DNA from 4 places in the Cellvibrio japonicus Ueda107 genome. Region 2 is predicted to be linked to each of the others. Evidence: predicted binding sites of a transcription regulator. Region 2 holds the regulator's gene; each other region holds the start of a gene.
The links. Region 2 encodes PhoB, which activates phosphate uptake and scavenging genes when phosphate is short. Its sites were predicted from a motif close to TGTCATAAANNTGTAACA; they were not measured.
Positions count from the first base shown of each region.

Region 1 (4,813 bases), 1.3 Mb from region 2:
TGCCGCAGATACCGAGGATATGAACGTGCATAGAGATCCAATAATTCAGCTATTTATGACCGGTGATATCCGGTGAATGGGGCGGATTAACCTATACTTTAGTCTTGATTGCAACTCTGGTGTAGATCTGACGAGGGAATAACTGACGACATGGATTCTTGTTATTATTTTAACCGGGGACTTTTTGTGTGGTTTGCCCGGGATACTGTCTGCATCGTGAACCTCGTCGGAAATGATTTGTGAATAGATACTGTACGTTCGTTTTGCTGTGGTTGACTGGTAGTGCATGGGCCTCTGAGCAGGAGCAAGTGCTTAGAATCCCCGCAGTACACCCGGAATTTCATACTGCACAGGATTATTTTGTTGGCCTGTTGCGTCGGGCCTTGGTGAAGGGCGCTGATGGCCAGCCTGTGCCGCAGTTGGTGGAGCAATTGCATATTGAGCAAGGGCGTGCATTGCACGAGTTAACGCGCGGTCGCTTGCTGGATATCTACTGGATGGGAACCAGTCCCGACCGGGAGCAGCAATTGCGCGCAATCCGCATTCCCCTGGTGCGAGGTCTGGAGGGGTATCGTCGTTTTATTATCCATCGCAGCCAGCGCAAGACATTTGATGGTATTAACAGCCTTGCTGACTTGCGCGGCTTCAAGGCCTGCCAGGGGCTGGATTGGCCTGATACTGCGATTATGCGTGCGGCAGAATTAAGTGTGCGCGAACTGGCGGGTTACGAAACGATTTTGCAGCGTCTGGGGAGCCTCCAGTGCGACTATTTTCCGCGCGCCTATTTCGAGACCCACACCGAGCTGGCGCAATTCCAGCAAGAGTATCCGGACCTGGAAGAATACGACTCGTTGATCTTGCATTATCCGCTGGCGATTTATTTTTTTGTAAAACGGGATAACGAGGCCCTGGCGCAATGGATAACCCGCGGCCTTGAGCGCATGATTGATGACGGTGAATTTGTAAACTACCTGCGCTCGCAAGCCCTGACCCGCACCGCCTTTCCCCTGAAGAAGCCTGGACGTAATGCATCGGGCAAACCAGTGACCAAGCGCATGATTGCTATCCCTAATCCCGGTTTGACTGAGGGGACGAATTATCGCAACAAGCGCTATTGGTACCAGCCGGGGGATTTTAATGTGCGCCGGCTTCCCTGATATCGTGGTGATTGGTGTACGGCTGTGTCAGTTGGATGACTCCCCCAAATAGCGGGCGCGCTTGTTGGCCTTCATCAGGGTAAGGTCTGCCATAAATAAACCATCGACACAGTTGCCAAATTCCGAATCCACACTAAAGGCCAGGAGTTGGTAACCGCCTTCTTCATAGAGTGCTGCATATTGCTTGAAGAGTACCGGCACCTTGCAGTCTTGTTCCTGGAAACGCTGTTGCAATAGTTCAAAACCCTGCTCGCGATTCAGGTGCGCGAATTGTTGTTGCAATTCGATTTGGCGGTTTTCATCCATCAGGTGCGGGTGTTTGCCATCGGCTAAGGGGTCATCCTGGCGGTAGTAACGCTCGTAATAAAACACCAGCATATCGCGTAGTGTTTCGGGGTACCGGGCACTCATACTGACGGGACCAAATACATAGCGGATGTGTGGATGGTGTTGCAGGTAGGCACCCAGTCCCTGCCAGAGGTAGTCCAGGCTGGCTTTACCCCAGTAATCCGGATGAACAAAACTGCGGCCCAGTTCCAGGCCCTGCTGCAGGTATTCCTGTGCTGCCGGTTGATAGTCGAATAGGTCGGCAGTGTAGAGTCCCTTAATCCCTTTTTTGTGCAAAATCCGCTCGGCATCACCCAGGCGATAGGCGCCGGCAATACAGAGTTTTTCATCGTCCCAGAGTACCAGGTGGCGATAGTAGTGATCGTATTTGTCCAGGTCGCGACGGCTGCCGGTCCCTTCACCTACCAGGCGAAACGTCTGCTCGCGCAAGCGACCTATTTCGCGCAGTACGCTGGGGTGTTGAGCGTAATCGCAAAGGAAGATTTTGTGGTTATCGCGCGTAGCGCCTATCAGTTGTGCCGTTTTCAGTTCCTTTTTGAGGGCGGCGAGGTCTTCCGGGTGGGCAATGGTTTTTTCGGTAACAAAGATCGGGTTTTTACCCTTACCGATTTTGTACAGGTGTTTTTTCAGGCGTTTAATCAGCGCTTTATCTACCAGCTGGTTATTGTCCAGTGCCTGGTGCGGGATCATTTCGCCGACGCGGAATTTAATCTCTGCCGAGCGCTTGTTAAACATTTCGTGGGCGAGTAGCGCGGTGGCCAGGGGTTTGAACAACATAGAGGCGCTGTAAAACAGCAGTGAGTTTTTGGCCGAGACAAAAATGGGCAATAGCGGCGCTTTGGCCTTGCGCGCAAAGTGCAAAAAGCCTGATTGCCATTTGCCATCGCGGATACCGGCAGGGCTTGCGCGCGATACCTCACCGGCGGGGAAAACAATCACCGCCTGCTCGTCAGCCAGGGCCTGTACAATATTTTTGTAGCTTTGTTTGTAAGCGCCGCGCGTCATGTTATCGAGCGGTAAAAATAAATCGTGCAAGGGCTCGAATGCCATGAGCATATCGTTGGCGACAATCTTCACATCCTTGCGCACCTCACTGACCAGGCGCAGCAATGCCAGGCCATCGAGGGAGCCGATCGGATGGTTGGCAATAATGACCACCTTGCCTTGCGCGGGAATATTGTTGCGCTCGCGCTGGGAAATGCTGTAGCTGAAATTGAAATACTCGAAGATGCGATCGATAAAATCGATGCCGCGCTGGCCTTGGTGTTCGTGCAGGAAGGCATTAATTTCCTGCTCGCGGGTGAGCTTGCGCAGGAGCGACAGGGTGGATTTGCGCACAAGGGGCGAGCGCCCGGCAAAGCCGGGGAATTTGTCGACAACAGATTGTTCGATATTGAGCATGGAGTGTCATAGCCTGGCGGGGGGATTTCCACCAAGGTTATGACGGTCGCGTGACAGTTATGTGATGAATGGATGACGCTTGTATGACAGCGCGCGACAAAAGCCCGGGCAAGCTCCGCCAAGCGCGCGGTAAACAACACCGGCTGCGAAGCGGGGATTCCCTAGCGGGCCTGGGGCTCCAGCGTGGCTATTAATTGCTGCTCCTGGCGTGCAACCAATTCAGCATAGGGCGCTTTAAGCCCGGTAAATTTGCCGCTGTCCAGCACCAGTTCAAGGTGTTGTTGCAGATCGGTGTCAATCAGGCGCTGGCTGACCAGTATCTCGCCCTTGTCCGGTTTAAGGTGATTGTTGTGTTGCACCACAAAATCGCGCAGCAGCGATTGCTTGTCATTGGTTGGCTCTGACAATTCGTGTATCGCCGCCGCCAGCTGCAGGCGCGGGCTGGGGCTTGCTGTGGCCAGGTTGGCCATCAGTTGCGCACAGCAAACGGCGCGGAACGCACATTCAAAATAGGCTTCACCGGTAAAATCGATGAGCAGGGTATCACCCGATAGCATTTGGCGTTGGCCATTGTACAGGTTAAGTACGCTTTGCAATTGCTTTTCAAAGCGGCGCAGTATGTTGGCAAAACTCTCGCTGTTCAGCTGTTGGTAAAGGCGCTCCATATTGGTGATGTGCAGGCTCAGGCGCACCGAGACTTGCTTGGGTGCCTCCGGCTCTGGCTCGGGAATAGGCTCAATCGTGGGCATTTTTTCCACCATTGCGGTCACCAGCTCGCCTGCACTGGGCATCTTGTCTTTTAGTTGTACCCACCAATGGCGGTAGATAGACCAGCCGATAATGAACAGGCAGCTAAACACGGCCAGTATCCAGAGCAGGAAAAACTGGTAATCGCGCTCGCTGTGGCGCGGCACGTCCAGTACCACTTCCACATAACCGTAAATATTATTGTGCAGCGCAATGGGAGCGGAGAAGTGATAGCGGCGGCCCTGGGTCACCTGGTTTGGCTTGAATCCGCTTTGTACCAGTAGCTGGTTTTCCACGTTGTGAATGCTGGCACCCTGCACCCAGGTGTGCTGCTGTAGCTCGGTCAATATCGCCTGCATGCTGACCAGATCCTGCTGCATGGCCGGTGTCACTGCCTGGCGGGCTGCACCTGCCGCCAGCGCGGTGCCATAGAGCTGGGTGCGCTCGCGCTGGTTACCTTCGGTATTGGTGTAGTACATCAGCCCACCAAAAATCCCCAGGAACAGCAGCAACAGGCTACAGAGCGTCAGTTGGGGATAGGCTTTACAGGTGTTGGCGAGTTTCATGGTGTTTGCGAATCCTTGTTGATCTGTGGTCCGGGTGCTGCGGGTAGCTAGTGCTACTTTCCGCAGGTTGTGTGTCGCTGTCCTTCAGTTGCCCGTGCTTTCAGGTGTATTTAGGCGCCGCATTCTAGCGGATTCGGCGACGCCAGGCACGGGGGCCAGTGCCAATCCGTTCGCTTTCCTGTGCTGGGGAATCTGTGCCCTGTCTGACAATTAGGCTAGAATGCGCGCCTTTAAATTCAACCCTTGGGGAATTTTCACCATCGGGTGGGCTTGTTACCCCGGCGTATGTACCCCGATGCATTGACACCCCATTCCCCAGCAGAAGTTCCCATCCCCAGGGCAAGCGAGGCAAGGTGAACGAAATTTTACTGATTAACGCATCCGGCCAGGATAAACCCGGTGTGACCTATGCCATTACCCAGGTGCTCTCCCAATGGGACGCCCGTATCCTCGATATTGGCCAGGCGGTGATCCACGACACCCTGGCGCTGGGAATGCTGGTTAGCCTGGATATGCAGCCAGAAGCGCGCGAGCAGTTGCTGGCAGCGATCCGCCAGGCTTGTGCCGAACAGGATATCCAGGTGCGTTTCCAGA
Region 1 is NC_010995.1:3,477,770-3,482,582, reverse strand. Features, by position in the region: gene mpl (UDP-N-acetylmuramate:L-alanyl-gamma-D-glutamyl-meso-diaminopimelate ligase) at 1-31, opposite strand, end outside; gene CJA_RS14240 (type 2 periplasmic-binding domain-containing protein) at 309-1,157, shown strand; gene olsF (bifunctional ornithine lipid synthase OlsF) at 1,185-2,906, opposite strand; gene CJA_RS14230 (hypothetical protein) at 3,068-4,219, opposite strand; gene serB (phosphoserine phosphatase SerB) at 4,573-4,813, shown strand, end outside.
Region 1: a site for PhoB is predicted at 2,978-2,995, ahead of olsF (bifunctional ornithine lipid synthase OlsF). Genes of this name have one in related genera too.

Region 2 (4,813 bases):
CGCTGCCTTTGCCCACTTCGCTGGTGATTTTTAATTCGGCGTCGTGGCGCATGAGGACGTGTTTGACGATGGCGAGGCCGAGGCCGGTGCCGCCGGTACCGCTGTTGCGGCTGGCGTCTACACGGTAGAAGCGCTCGGTGAGGCGGGGCAGGTGCTTGGCTTCTATGCCGGGGCCGTTGTCGCTGACGGAGACGTAGAAGTGGTTTTTATCCTGCCATAGCAGGATGGAAATTTTTCCTTCTGCCTGGGTGTATTTGATGGCGTTGGTGACCAGGTTGGAAAAGGCGCTGTGCAGTTCCTTTTCGTTGCCTTGCAGGGTGAGTGGTTTGGTGGTGTTGTTGCAGATGAGAGTGAGTGTTTGGCTTTTTTCACTGCTTAGCACATCGGCTTCGCTTTTGACGACTTGCAATAATTGTTCGACATTAATCGCTTTGTGATTGTGACCGGCCTCGGTAGTTTCCAGTTTGGAGAGTACCAGCAAGTCGTTAATCAGCAGCGACATGCGTTTGGCCTGTTGCAGCATTTGTTGCAAGGGCTTATCCCAGGCGGGAGTGGTGTTGTTATCAGCAAGGGTTTCAACATAGCCATTGATAACCGTGAGCGGCGTACGCAGTTCGTGGGAAACGTTGGCAACAAAATCCTGGCGCATTTTTTCCAGGTTGTGTAATTGCGTGGTATCGCGCACTACAATCAAACGCTCGTTGTTGCCAAAGGGTGTGATCTGGAATTGCAGGTATTTGGAAGGAAAGCGAGGTGAGGGAATTTCCAGCGGCTCGCTGTAGTTGCGCTCTTCAAAATAGCTGACAAATTTGGGGTGGCGGATAAAGTTGATGACGGATTGGCCCTGGTCTTTGGTGTTGAGTGCGAGCATGCGATGTGCAGCAGGGTTCCAGAAGTCGAGGTGGCCGCGCCAGTCGAGGATGATGATCCCGTCTTTCAGGGCAGAGGTGATTTCCTGGATGCGTTTGATGACCGCTTGCAACTGTTCCTTTTCCAGTTTTTGGTGGCGTTGCAGTTGGTAGAGGCTATCGAAAAGTTCACCCCAGAGGCCGGTGCTTTCCGGGGGTGGTTGATCGCTGCGGGTGGTCCAGCTGTGCAGTTTATGCAATTGTAAAAAATGGTTGATGATGTAGATGGTACTGCCGAGCAGTAGCGCCAGGGTGATATGGTCTACTGCTACACCAACTATGAGTGCGATACACAAAATCAGGCCGATGCGACGCAATTCGGCAGTGAAACCTTTTAACAAGCTGAGCGGCCTCTCGCGGTAGGTGCGGGGTATTTATCAGGCTTCGATTTTGGTGGAAAAACGATAACCGGTACCGCGCACGGTTTGCACCAGATCTTCGTGGCCATCAATGGCGAGGGCTTTGCGCAAGCGGCGGATATGGACATCCACTGTGCGCTCTTCGACATAGACATTGCCACCCCAGACGTGATCCAGCAATTGGCTGCGAGTATAGGCTCTTTCCTGGTGGGTGAGGAAAAATTCCAGTAAGCGGTATTCCGTAGGCCCCATGTCGACCGATTGGTTATTGATGGTGACGCGGTGACTGGCCGGGTCCAGGCACAAGCCTTGAACGATAATCGGGGCGGAGTTGACGTGTGGGTCTGCGCGGCGCAATACCGCTTTGAGGCGGGCAACCAATTCGCGCGGTGAGAAAGGTTTGGTGATGTAATCGTCGGCGCCGACTTCCAGGCCCTGGATTTTGTTGTCCTCTTCACCTTTGGCAGTGAGCATGATGATGGGCAGGTTGGCGGTGACCTCGTCGCGTTTGAGGCGGCGGGCGAGTTCTATACCACTGGTGCCGGGCATCATCCAGTCGAGCAGGATCAGATCCGGTTTTTCGTCGATGATCAGGCTGTGTGCGTCTTGCGCATTGCCTGCTTCGATACATTGGTAGTCTGCCATTTCGAGCGCGACACGCAGCATGTCGCGAATAGCGGATTCGTCGTCAACAATAAGAATTTTGCGTCCGGTCATAACACTGTGCCTGGTGGGTGCTTACATCGTGTGACGCTATTTAATAAATACAGTGTTACGGAATTATGACAATGTCACAAGGCCGTCATGTTTTTAGGGCCAGATCCAGCGCTATACCGGTAAATATGGCAAATCCTACCCAGTTGTTGTTGAGAAAGGCCTTAAAGCAGGCTTGACGGGCGCGGTAGCGGATCAGCCATTGCTGGTAGATGAATAACCCGGCCACGGCAACCAGGCTGAGCTGGTAGTAACTGCCAAGGTCAAAGCGCTTGCCCACCAACAGCAGGGTGTAGAGGGTGATGGCCTGGAGGATACCGGTGATGAGCCTGTCCTGCTCGCCAAACAGGATGGCGGTGGATTTGACGCCCAACTTGAGGTCATCGGGCCTGTCCACCATGGCGTAGAAGGTGTCATAGACCACCGTCCAGACAACGACAACCAGGTAAACCAGCCAGGCTTGTGCGGGAATCTCCCCGGCTTCAGCCGCATAGGCCATGGGAATCCCCCAGGCAAAGGCGGCCCCCAGGATCACTTGTGGCAAGTGGGTGTAACGCTTCATAAAGGGATAACAGAAGGCTAACAACAGGCCACCCACGGATAGCTGGATAGTCAGCAGGTTGGTGTTAAGCACCAGCCCAAAGGCAGCCAGGCAGAGCACCACAAACAGGGCGATGGCTTCGCGGCTGGAAACAGCGCCGGTAGCCAGGGGGCGTTCACGGGTACGCTCTACATGGCCGTCGATCCTGCGGTCAGCGAAGTCGTTGATGACGCAGCCGGCCGAGCGCATCAGGATCACCCCGAGGGTAAAGATCACCAGGTTTTTCAGGCTGGGAGCCCCCTTGGCCGCCAGCCAGAGGCTCCACCAGGTTGGCCATAGCAGCAGCAGGATACCTATAGGCCTGTGCAGACGCATCAGCTGTACGTAATGGGTAGCCTTGGTCAGCCAGCGATTGGTTATCGGTGCCTTGTGCCGTGGGCTGCGGTTTTTAGTGGGTTTGGGTGACTTACCGGGCATGGGTCAATCCTGTGGGCCTGTTAGCGTGGTTGAGAGTGTGCCAGACCCTGGCAAAAGCTGGGGAGAAAGACTTCACTGACCAGCAAGGGTTTGCGGTCGAGGTAGAAAACCGAGCGCCTTCCCCAGAGGTGCTGCGCCTGCTGGTAGAGGCTAATGGGAACATAGCCCTGTTGCGGGCTGATACAGGCCAGTTCGATGGGGCTGCGCGCCAGGTCCGGGCGGCTGAACAGGAAGGCTCCCAGGGGCTTGCTGCCCTGGTGGCGCAAATGCCGCAGGCGGCCGGTGAGGCTCTGTAAAGGCAGGACGCTGCGGGCAAATACCCAGTCTTCTCCGCGACCTTGCAGGATGACCTCGCGTATCAATGCCAGGGATGGGCGTCGGTATTGGCCGAGGAGTTGGCGCTCGTCCAGGTGCGGTAGTGCCAGGTGCTGGCGCAGTATGTGCACCTGGAAGTACCCCTGGCTTCGCTGTTGCAGCCTTGCGGTGAGTGAACCTTCATGGCTTAACCAGTCGCGCAGTGCCAGGTTTGGTCTGTTTGCCCGGGGCCAGTGCTGCACGGGGCGCCAGCGCAGGGGAACACTGGCTGGGTGGGGCAGCATGGTCGCATCACAGGTGGTAGGCAGAGCAGGCAAGCGAAACTCCATGGGCTTGGTGGTATTGGTTCTGGGGGGGCTGGCCCAAATGGGGCGAAAGTGTACCAGTTTGTGGCTCTGGTCGAGGGGGTATGTACTGTGCAAGGGGCGACGAATGCGCTTGCAGCAGGTAAACTCGCGCGCTTTGGCCGGTTTTGCGGCTTTTGTTTATCACACTCAAGGAGTTACCCATGAATAAGACCGATATCGTTGTTGCTGTCGCGAATACAGTAGAACTCAGCGCTCACAAAGCTGACCTGGTGGTGTCCGCGTTTGTGGAGCAGATCACCAATGCGCTGGCGCGCGGTGAAAGTGTTGCCCTGTTGGGGTTTGGCTCTTTTCAGGTGAGTGAGCGCGCTGCCCGTACCGGTCGCAACCCGCAAACTGGTGAAGCAATCCAGATTGCTGCCAGCAAGAGCGTGAGCTTTAAGGCCGGCAAGGCACTGAAAGACGCCGTTAATGAATAATCCACAAGCCCTGGCGACCGCCGGGGCTTTTTGTCTGGAGGTGGTATGAGCCTGACCACAAAAATTCTGATCGGGATGCTGCTGGGGTTTCTCCTGGGCGCGGGATTCAATTTGCTGGCAGGGGTTGAAAAGGGCCCGGACGGCCAGCTGCTTCCGCTCACTGGTGTGGCGCTGTGGCTGCAAACTTACCTGATAGAGGGGTTGTTTGATGCCTTGGGGCAAATCTTTATCGCCTCGCTCAAGCTACTGGTTGTCCCCATGGTATTTGTGTCCCTGGTGTGCGGTGCTGCGGCCCTGGGTGGTCACAGTCGCATGGGAATTATGGCGGGTAAGACCGTTATTTATTACACCCTGACCTCGGTGATTGCCCTGACACTGGCGGTTGGTTTTGCACTGCTGATCCAGCCGGGTGCCGGGGTGCAAATGGATATGGCGGTTAATTTTACCCCACCGGAAAGCCCGTCGATCAAGAGCATGCTGATTGATATCTTCCCCAGTAATCCGGTGGCGGCCATGGTGGAAGCCAACATGTTGCAGATCATTGTGTTTGCAATTTTGTTCGGTATTGCGATTTCTCGCACCACCGGGGAATCGGGCAAGGTAATTAGTTCGTTTTTTAATAGCCTTAATGATGTTGTGATCAGCCTGGTGATGTTGCTGATGCAATTCGCGCCCTATGGGGTTTTTTGCCTGTTGGTTAAATTGTTTTCCCAAT
Region 2 is NC_010995.1:202,142-206,954, forward strand. Features, by position in the region: gene phoR (phosphate regulon sensor histidine kinase PhoR) at 1-1,249, opposite strand, end outside; gene phoB (phosphate regulon transcriptional regulator PhoB) at 1,286-1,984, opposite strand; gene ubiA (4-hydroxybenzoate octaprenyltransferase) at 2,070-2,999, opposite strand; gene CJA_RS00760 (chorismate--pyruvate lyase family protein) at 3,020-3,598, opposite strand; gene CJA_RS00765 (HU family DNA-binding protein) at 3,823-4,098, shown strand; gene CJA_RS00770 (dicarboxylate/amino acid:cation symporter) at 4,144-4,813, shown strand, end outside.

Region 3 (4,813 bases), 1.5 Mb from region 2:
TGGGGGCAGCCATTGCCCTCTTGTTTGTGCTGCCCTGGTTGGATCGCAGCAAGGTGAAATCCATGCGCTATCGCGGCCATATCCCGCGCATCATGCTGATTACCTTTGCGGCTATGTTCGTGGTGCTTGGTTATTTAGGGGTTAAATCGCCGACGGATGGCAGGACCTTCCTGTCGCAGATTGCTACGGCATTCTATTTCGCCTACTTCCTCACCATGCCGGTATGGACAACGACCAGCCCGGAAAAAGCTACCTCCAAGATTTCATGGGTGCTGTGTGGTGTGTTTGCTGTGATTTTTGCCTGGATGGGTATTGATTACCTGGGCACGAATGATATTCCCGTGTTGCTCTACATCCTCACGTTTGCCCTGGCCATTATTTTTGCTGTGCTGCCCAAGCTGGCTACGCGTGACAAAGACCTGGTTGAGCCTAGCCGCACACAGGATAAGGGGTTGCCCAAACTCCTGGTATTTGCCGGTTTGGCCCTGTTTATCATCCTGACGGTAGTACCCATTAAGGCTGTTGCGGCTGAAGGTGCTTTTGCGTGCGGCAGTATCCCCTGTGATGAAATGGTTCCTGACCTTAAGAACAAGGAATCTTTACAGCGCGGGGCCAAGTATTTCGTCAACTATTGTATGGGATGCCACTCTGCCAAATTCTCCCGTTATGAAAGAGTGGCAGATGACCTGGATATCCCGCATGAGCTGGCTGAGCAGAACCTGATCTTTGGCGATCAACGCATCGGTGAGTTAATGGAGATTGCCATGCGTCCGCAAAATGCCAAGGTCTGGTTTGGTGTAGTTCCTCCGGATTTAAGCCTGGTGGCCCGTTCGCGCTCCCCGGAATGGCTGTACACCTACCTGCGCAACTTCTACAAAGATGACACACGGCCCTTTGGTGTGAATAACCGTGTGTTTCCCAATGTGGGTATGCCCCATGTCCTGATTGGCCCACAAGGCCTGTTGGAGTGCGGTGCTGGTCCAAAGCTGAATCACCATGGCGGTGCCTTGCGTAACGAGGTTGGCCAGATTGAAATGGATGAGCACTGCGGTGCCCTCAAGCCAGGTAAGATCAAGGGCAGTTTGTCGACCGAGGAGTTCGATCAGGCTGTATACGACTTGGTGAACTTCCTGGAATATGTGGCAGAGCCTGTTGCCGTGAAGCGCCAGCAGATCGGCTACTGGGTTTTAGGCTTCCTGGTGATATTGTTCATTTTTGTCTACTTCCTGAATCGCGAGTTCTGGCGTGATATTCACTAGTCAGCAGATGAGCACTAACGGGCGACGCAAGTCGCCCGTTTTGTTTTAAGGGTGATGTTGTTATTCTGGCCAGCCCCCGTTGTTTGATAGAAGGTAAGTTTCATGTCCATGACCTCCAGTCGTCCCTACTTCATCCGAGCGCTCTACGAGTGGATTGTGGACAATAACTGTACCCCGCATATTTTGGTTGATGCCCATATTGAGGGAACGCGTGTTCCCCAGCAGCACGTCAATAAAGATGGTCAAATCATTCTGAATATTGCGCCTTCGGCGGTCAGCGATTTTGTGATGGATAACCTCACACTCTCTTTCAGTGCCCGGTTTGGCGGTGTTGCAAACCATTTGTTTATTCCCTGTCATGCCATTTTGGGGATCTATGCCCGTGAAAACGGTCGCGGCATGATGTTTGAGCCAGAGGAAGCCCCCAAACCCCCAACGCCTCCTGCACCGGCTCCTGCGCCCAGCCCAGCGCGTGATATTAAATCTGCTACCAAGCGACCGGGCTTAAGGGTCGTCAAATAAACGATTATTCGCGTTCCTGGAATTAAAAACACCGCCCTTGTTGGCGGTGTTTTGTTTTGCGCGTGCAATAGCAATCGTAAAGATGACAGTCTCGCGACATTTTTGTGACATGGCGTGTATTGGTCATATAACTGTCATATTCGCTGGGTAGAGTGGCGACAGTGGTGGAACAAGCCCACCCCGCGGTAACGGGAATCAACAAGCGATCCTGTACCCATTACGTTTTACTGTCGCGTTTTTTACCTACTGTGAATGGAGCGCTCTATGAACGCCAAGCAAATAATCAAAGGGTTGGTTGTCGCCAGCTCATTGGTATGCGCTGCTGCCCTGCAAGCAGCAGTTGATTCCAAACTGCCTGAGTACAAAGTGACTACAGGTGTCTCTGGTACTGTTAACTCTGTAGGTTCAGATACGCTGAACAACCTGATGACACTGTGGGCAGAAGATTTTAAAAAGTGGTATCCCAACGTTAATATCCAGATCCAGGGCGCGGGCTCTTCCACTGCGCCACCAGCCTTGACTGAAGGGACTTCTAATTTTGGTCCCATGAGCCGCACTATGAAAGCGGAAGAAATCCAGTCATTCGAAGCCAAGCATGGCTACAAGCCCACCGCTGTTCCTGTCGCAATTGACGTTTTGGCTGTCTATGTCAACAAAGACAACCCGATTAAAGGCCTGACAATTCCCCAGGTGGACGCCATCTTTTCGGCTACCCGCAAGTGTGGTGCGCCCAAAGATATGACCCGTTGGGGAGAGGTAGGCCTGACCGGTGCCTGGGAAAAGCGCGATTTCACCATTTACAGCCGTAACGCTGTTTCCGGTACCTATGGTTACTTTAAAGAAGAAGCCCTGTGTAAGGGCGATTTCAAAGCTTCTATCAACGAGCAACCGGGTTCTGCATCGGTAGTGCAAGGTGTGTCTGAGTCGCTGAACGGTATTGGCTATTCCGGTATTGGTTACATCACCTCCGGTGTACGTGCGGTGCCGCTTGCGCGTAAAGAGGGCCAGGAATTTATTACTCCGGATGCTGCCCATGCCCTGGATGGTAGCTACCCGCTGTCACGGGTGCTGTTTGTGTATATCAACAAACACCCAAATCGCCCCCTGGACGCGTTGCAATTGGAATTCCTGAAGCTGGTTCTTTCCAAGCAAGGCCAGGAAACCGTAGAGCGTGATGGTTATATTCCACTGCCTGCTGCCATGGCTGAAAAAGCATTGGCTGAGTTGCAGAAGTAAGCGCCTGTCGCTTGGTTATTGGAAGCCGCCGATGATTTCGGCGGTTTTTTTTAGCCTGCAGAAAAGTGTTGCAGTTCTATGACAGTGCGAATGGTTTTGTAACAAAACTGTCATCTGGTGTTGCTAGGATTCCAACGCCAGACAGCTGCCAGGTAATGCACCTATGTCCAACCTTAAGATACCGGTCAAGCCAATGAATAGTTTGATGCCGACTGCCGAGCAGCGCACCCGGTTGCGCAAGATTCGCCGCTTTAAAGACCAATTTTCCCGTTATGGAATTACGGCGGCTGGTATTGCTGTCGTTTTCTCTCTGGGATTGATTTTTTTCTATTTATTTTCAGAAGTCGCCCCTTTATTTCGCGGCGCATCAATCGAGATCAAAAAAAATGTACCTGCAACCCATTATGGACAGCAGGAATCTATCGCCTACATGACACTTGAGCGCTACGAAGAGCTGGGAACTTTTATAGATGCCAAGGGAAATATTCGATTCTGGGATGTCAATCGCCAACAAGCGCGCGCCCAGGTCAGTATGGCAATTCCCGAGGCCGCACAGTTGGCCAGTGTTGGTAAGAGCATTCCCTCCAGTGGATTGGTGGCACTGGGATACAGCAATGGTCAGGTTCTGGTATTAAAACCCAGTTATGCCTTGAGCTACCCCAATGACCAGCGTGAAATTACCCCGGGCATTGCCTATCCCCTGGAGTCATCGCCCTTATTGGTTGATGAGCAGGGTGCTGTACTTCGATTGGTGGCATTGCAGGAAATTCACGGCGGCATCCTGTTAGGGGCGGTTACCGCCGATGAACGTATTTTGCTGGCTTCTTTTTCCAGCAGCCAGAATTTTTTAACCGGTGAAACCCGTGTGATGCAGGATGTGTATTCATTACCACCATTACCATCCGGTGAGCGCGCCTTGTTTATGCAGATTGATGAGTCTGGCAGGCACCTGGTTGTCGCCTCTGATCAATCCAAACTCTATTTATTCAATATCCTGAACCCTGCGGCTGCAGAACAGCGCGCCGGGGTAAAAGTATCGGATGCCGCAATTACCGCCATGGAATTTTTGGTGGGTACCGGGTCACTGGTTATCGGAACTGCCAAGGGTGAAATCAGCCAATGGTTCCTGGTGCGTGATACTGATAACCAGTACCACGTTCAGCATGTACGTGATTTTGATGCCTTGTCCGGCGCAATTACCGTTGTCAGCCCCGAATACAGCCGCCGTGGTTTCTGGGTCGGCGATGACCGCGGTAATCTGGGCGCATTTTATGCAACCTCGGAGCGCACGTTACTCATTGAAAAATTGAGTGATAAAGCGATTCGTCACATTGCAATATCACCCATTAACAGCCGCGCTTTAATTGTGGATGACAGCCAGTCTTTAATGATTGCTGAGGTATGGAATCGCCATCCGGAGGTATCGTTCAGCTCTTTGTGGCAAAAGGTATGGTACGAAGGACGCGAAGCACCGGACTATATTTGGCAAGCCTCGTCCGGTAGTGACAGCTTCGAAGCCAAAATGAGTTTCGTACCTTTGTCCCTGGGTACGATAAAAGCAGCATTTTTTGCCATGCTGTTTGCTATTCCATTGGGAGTGATGGGCGCAATTTATACCGCTTACTTTATGACACCCAAGTTGCGAGGCCTGGTTAAACCTACCATCGAAATCATGGAAGCCTTGCCTACGGTCATTTTGGGTTTCCTCGCCGGGCTTTGGCTGGCGCCTTTTATAGAAAATCATCTGCCGGCTATTTTTGCCATCCTGGTTGCGGTACCGCTGGTTATGTTGTTGG
Region 3 is NC_010995.1:3,268,795-3,273,607, reverse strand. Features, by position in the region: gene CJA_RS13445 (ubiquinol-cytochrome c reductase) at 1-1,259, shown strand, start outside; gene CJA_RS13440 (ClpXP protease specificity-enhancing factor) at 1,362-1,781, shown strand; gene CJA_RS13435 (PstS family phosphate ABC transporter substrate-binding protein) at 2,046-3,017, shown strand; gene CJA_RS13430 (ABC transporter permease subunit) at 3,181-4,813, shown strand, end outside.
Region 3: a site for PhoB is predicted at 1,903-1,920, ahead of CJA_RS13435 (PstS family phosphate ABC transporter substrate-binding protein). Genes of this name have one in related genera too.

Region 4 (4,813 bases), 2.1 Mb from region 2:
TGCGCCGCTAAATCGCGAGTTGCTGGGTGACATCCGGGATTTTATGGCGCAGCACCAGATTCGCTATTACTCCGAGCATCTGAGTTATTCCAGTGATCAAGGGCAGCTTTATGATTTGTTGCCCATTCCTTTCACGGAAGAGGCCGTTCATTATGTGGCCGGGCGTATTCGCGAAGCGCAGGATATTCTTGGCCAGCGTATTGCCATTGAAAATGCCTCTTATTATTGCGCTCCCCAGCAGGAGATGAGTGAAGCGGAATTTATAAATGCCGTTATCCGGGAGGCAGACTGCGCCCTCTTGCTGGATGTCAATAATGTATACGTCAACAGTATCAATCACGGCTATGACCCGGTTGAGTTTTTGCGGGCACTGCCGGGTGAGCGTACGGCTTATATCCATATTGCAGGCCACTTCCTCGAGGCAGAGGATTTGCGGGTAGATACGCACGGTGCTCCGGTGATTGATCCTGTGTGGCAACTCTTGGCCCATAGCTACGAATTTTTCGGCGTCAAACCCACGTTGCTGGAGCGTGATTTCAATATACCGCCCATATCTGAGTTGTTGGCGGAGTTACAGCAGATCACCGCCTTGCAGGCTATTGCGACTGATCAACGTAACCGGAATAAAAACGCGGGATTGTCTCTGGTTTTATGAAATCATTTCAGCAAACACAATATATTTTTACGGCACATTTACGCGATCCGCAACAATTTCCACCTCCGGTTGACATCGAGGACCGGCGTTTGGCGATTTATCGCGATTTGATTTTTAATAATATCGAGCATTTTATTGCAGGTGCTTTTCCAGTATTGCGCAGCCTGATGGATGATGTCAGCTGGCTGGCGCTGGTGCGAGGCTTTGTTGCCCGGCACCGGGCACAAACCCCCTATTTTTTGGAAATAAGCCAGGAGTTCCTGGCTTATTTACTCCATGAGCGAGGACGGCAGGAGACAGATCCTCCGTTCTTAATTGAGTTGGCCCATTATGAATGGGTAGAGTTGGCGCTGGATGTTGCTCATGTCGAGCTGCCTGACGCAGGGGATTTTCCTCCTGCAAACTTGCTCAGGGCCAAACCTCGGGTATCACCACTGGTGATGAATCTGCTGTATCAGTTTCCAGTGCATAAAATATCGCCTGATTTTCAACCTACGCAAGAACAGCAGACCTATTTATTGGTATATCGCAATCGCCTGGATCAGGTTAAATTCATGGAGTCCAATGCCTTAACCCAGCGTCTGTTATGCCTCTTGCAATCAACACCCGATGCATGTTTGCGCGATGTTCTACAACAGATTGCTGCGGAGCTTAATCACGCTAATCCAGAGGAATTATTTACCGCTGGTGAAGAATTGATCAGGAAATTATTTGACCTTCATTTGGTGAGCCACATCGAATAAAGCGCTTATAGGTCTTTCTTGCTGGGCGAAAATTGGGCAAAATCCCCCCGCCTTGTATTCCTGGCCTGATTATGGGGCATTTCTGGCAATCTAAATCGCTAACAATTGTTGTTGGTCACATTATTGTCATAAATTATTAACATAATAGTCGCCAAACTGTCATCCGGGTGTCACCTGCCGGTGTCTAACGTTCGATGTTCAGCTTTTACTCCCAAACAACATATAGACTCTTCAAGGAGAAGACTCCATGAAAAAATCCTTACTTGCTCTGCTGATTGCTTCAACCCTGCCGCTAACGGCAGCTGCCGAAGTAATTGTTTACGGTAAAGCCAATGTATCTTTGCAAAATGCTGATGAAGCGGTTGGTGAAGACAAGATCGAATTGGTGAGTAACGCCTCGCGTATTGGTATCAAAGGCGGGGAGGAAATCACGTCTGGTATCAAGGCGATCTACCAGTTTGAATATCAAACTGAGGTAGATGATGGCGTAGGTAGCAGTGGCACCTTTAGTCAACGAAATATTTATGTAGGTCTCCAGGGATCTGCCGGTACTATCATGGGCGGCCACTTTGATACACCGACCAAAGTGCTTCAGGAAAAAGTGGATTTGTTTAATGATCTGGAAGGGGATATCACCACGATTTTTAAAGGTGAAATTCGCGCCAGCAACATCGTTCAGTACGTGACTCCGGGCTTTGGTGGTGGTTTCTCCGGTTCGGTGGCTTACATCACTAAAGAAACCAATGATGTTGATAATGGTATTTCAGCCTCTTTTGGTTACACTGCCGACAGTTTTTATCTGGGTGTTGCCGTTGATCAGGACGTTGAAGCTGAAGGGGTGGATCTTGTGCGCCTGGTTGGCCGCTTTACCCTGGGCCCTGTGCAGTTAGGTGTATTGGGCGAGTCTTATGACGATGGTGTTAATGACAAGGAAAATGGCGTACTGGGTTCTGTTCTGTGGAACCTGAACGACCAGTGGGTCCTGAAAGCACAGTACGGCCAGTCTGATGTCAGAATGGCGGATGGTGAAACTGCCAGCTTGGGGGCGGACTATAAACTGTCCAAAAACGTAACCCTGTTTGGCTACTACACCCATGTTGAAAACAGCATTGATTTACCGGCGGCCACTGCCCGCGATGATGATTATCTCGGCATAGGCCTGGACCTGAAATTCTAATCAGGCCTGGTCAGGATAACAAAGGGTGCTTCGGCACCCTTTGTGCTTTGGGGCCGGAATTGCCACAATCGGGCTTTTGATGGACGGGTAGGGGAATGCCGGAGTGAAAAGCGGGTTCAAACCGAAATATTCTAAATTCGATCAGAGTGATGGCTATGCGTAAAATGAAGAGCGTTTTTTCAATCCTGGGTTTGTGTGTGTTACCTGTGCTGGCGACAGCTGATGACAACACCAATGCAGAAAAGAATTCTGACGACAAATGCGCAGCAGCGGTTGATGTGGCTGACTCTATGAATGTTAATCACTCTGGCTGCGATTACTCAAATCGCGGGCTGAATGGTGTATTACACCGGGCATTCAAAAAAAATGCCGAGGGTGGGGCGGTATTGGATACAGGGCCGGGAACATCCACTAAAACCTTGGCGAAAGCCGAGGCAGCGCCCGCTGTTGCGGTAACATCCAAACGTTTTTCGCTGTCGGTAGAAGTTGATCAATGGGCGAATACGTCTCTTGCCCGTACACAGCTGTTGCCGCGCGCGATGGCGGAGTGCCCTAAAGGTTTTCGTTTACTGAGTGAGAGTTACAAACCACTGGCGATGGGGCGCATCCAATTGACCATAGAGTTTGAGTGTGTTTTGTAATGTGTCAACTTTATTCAGGACGGGTCAGGCGCAATAAAAAAGCCGCAGTTATGCGGCTTTTTTATTGCTGAAATCGGTGATTATTTTTCGTAATTCACCACGGCGATATAGTGCATAGGTGTTGCCTTGTCTTGTACAAATCCGGGAATAAAACGGGATTTTTTCAAGGCGCTCTCGATGGTATCGGCATCGGCTTTCTTGCGCGCAGCCGCTTCTATGGTGCTGACTGACTCAACGACGCCATCTGCTTCGATATTGGCCATGACACGGGTCACTTTTGAATCGGCAAAGAAGAGTTTGCCGTCACCGCGCGTTTTCGTGGAGTACTGGACGTACCAGTCGTGTTTATCCAAACGTTCCTGGGGGGCAAAGTAATCCACTCCATACTTGGCTTGCAGGGTTCCCAGGTTGGGTAAAAGTACAATAGGTGCCTGGGTTCCGCTGATAGAGTAGATAACCCGGAATTGCATCCTGACCGGAATCGCCTGGCTATCAATACTGGCTGCACTAAATGTGGCTGATTTCAGTGCCGATTCGGTAGACGCTTTCATAGAGAGCAGAGAGTTGTTTTCGTAACAGTTAATATTGTTCAGGTCACCGGTAGTGAGTACATCGGCCTGGCAGTAAACCGCGACCGTTTTAACCCCCTCACCAAAACTGGAGGGCAGGGTAATGTGTTGGGTTAATACTGATGCGGCATCGCCAAATTTGGCCGGTGTATATTCTGTGGCGTAACTGGCGAGTGAACCCATGGCTGCCATAATCAATAGCGAGCGAATCATGTTTTTTGAGCTGTTGTTGTTCATGTGGGTGCTCCTTAAAAGGCGTAAGGGCTGATGGGCCATTGTGGGTCAACCGCCGCGCTAGGGCACCGAAAAAGTGCTTTGGCGTCGATCTTGTTGTTAGATTAGCACTGCACCATGCACATTTATGTGAATATATTGTGACAATTTCTGCCTTTTTTTCGAAAAAATAATCATGGCTTCGGATAAAAAATGCTGTTTGGATTAAGAAGAATGTATTTCCGGATAAAACCCCTGTCTTGAAAATGTAAAAAAGCGGCTACAAGAGCCGCTTTGGGGTTTCTTATTACACAGGTTGGTTAGAAGCGATATTTCACATCCAAGCTGTAACTGGTACCGACTTCCTGTTCAAGGATTGTGACACTTTGTCCATTTGAGTTCACTTGTTCAAAGGTACGTTTTTCGTTAAGCAGGTTGCCTAATTTTATTTTGGCAGTCAGCTGCTCTGTAGGGAAAAACGAGTAGATAAGATCCAATGAGTTAAAGGGTTGCTCGAATGCATCATCGTGTCCGTTTAGGCGTGCGGCGTAGTAGATCCGCTCACCAAAAACGTTGTACACCAGAGAAGCACTATGCATTCCATTGTCAGAGTCGTAGCCCAATTGTGCGTTGATAACATAGTCAGATTGACCAGTCATTTTGCGTGAAATATTGGTAAAGCCACCATCGGCAGGAGAGACGATTTCCGAATCTGTCAGTGTGATATTCCCTGTTATAAAGAAGCCTGCCCCGAGGGTTTTTAAACCTTCGAACTCTGCACCATAAATCTTTCCGGATATGGCGTTGTAGAAGGT
Region 4 is NC_010995.1:2,703,051-2,707,863, reverse strand. Features, by position in the region: gene CJA_RS11410 (HvfB family MNIO-type RiPP peptide maturase) at 1-655, shown strand, start outside; gene CJA_RS11405 (HvfC family RiPP maturation protein) at 652-1,398, shown strand; gene CJA_RS11400 (porin) at 1,646-2,575, shown strand; gene CJA_RS11395 (hypothetical protein) at 2,731-3,216, shown strand; gene CJA_RS11390 (hypothetical protein) at 3,297-4,022, opposite strand; gene CJA_RS11385 (TonB-dependent receptor domain-containing protein) at 4,319-4,813, opposite strand, start outside.
Region 4: a site for PhoB is predicted at 1,523-1,540, ahead of CJA_RS11400 (porin). Genes of this name have one in related genera too.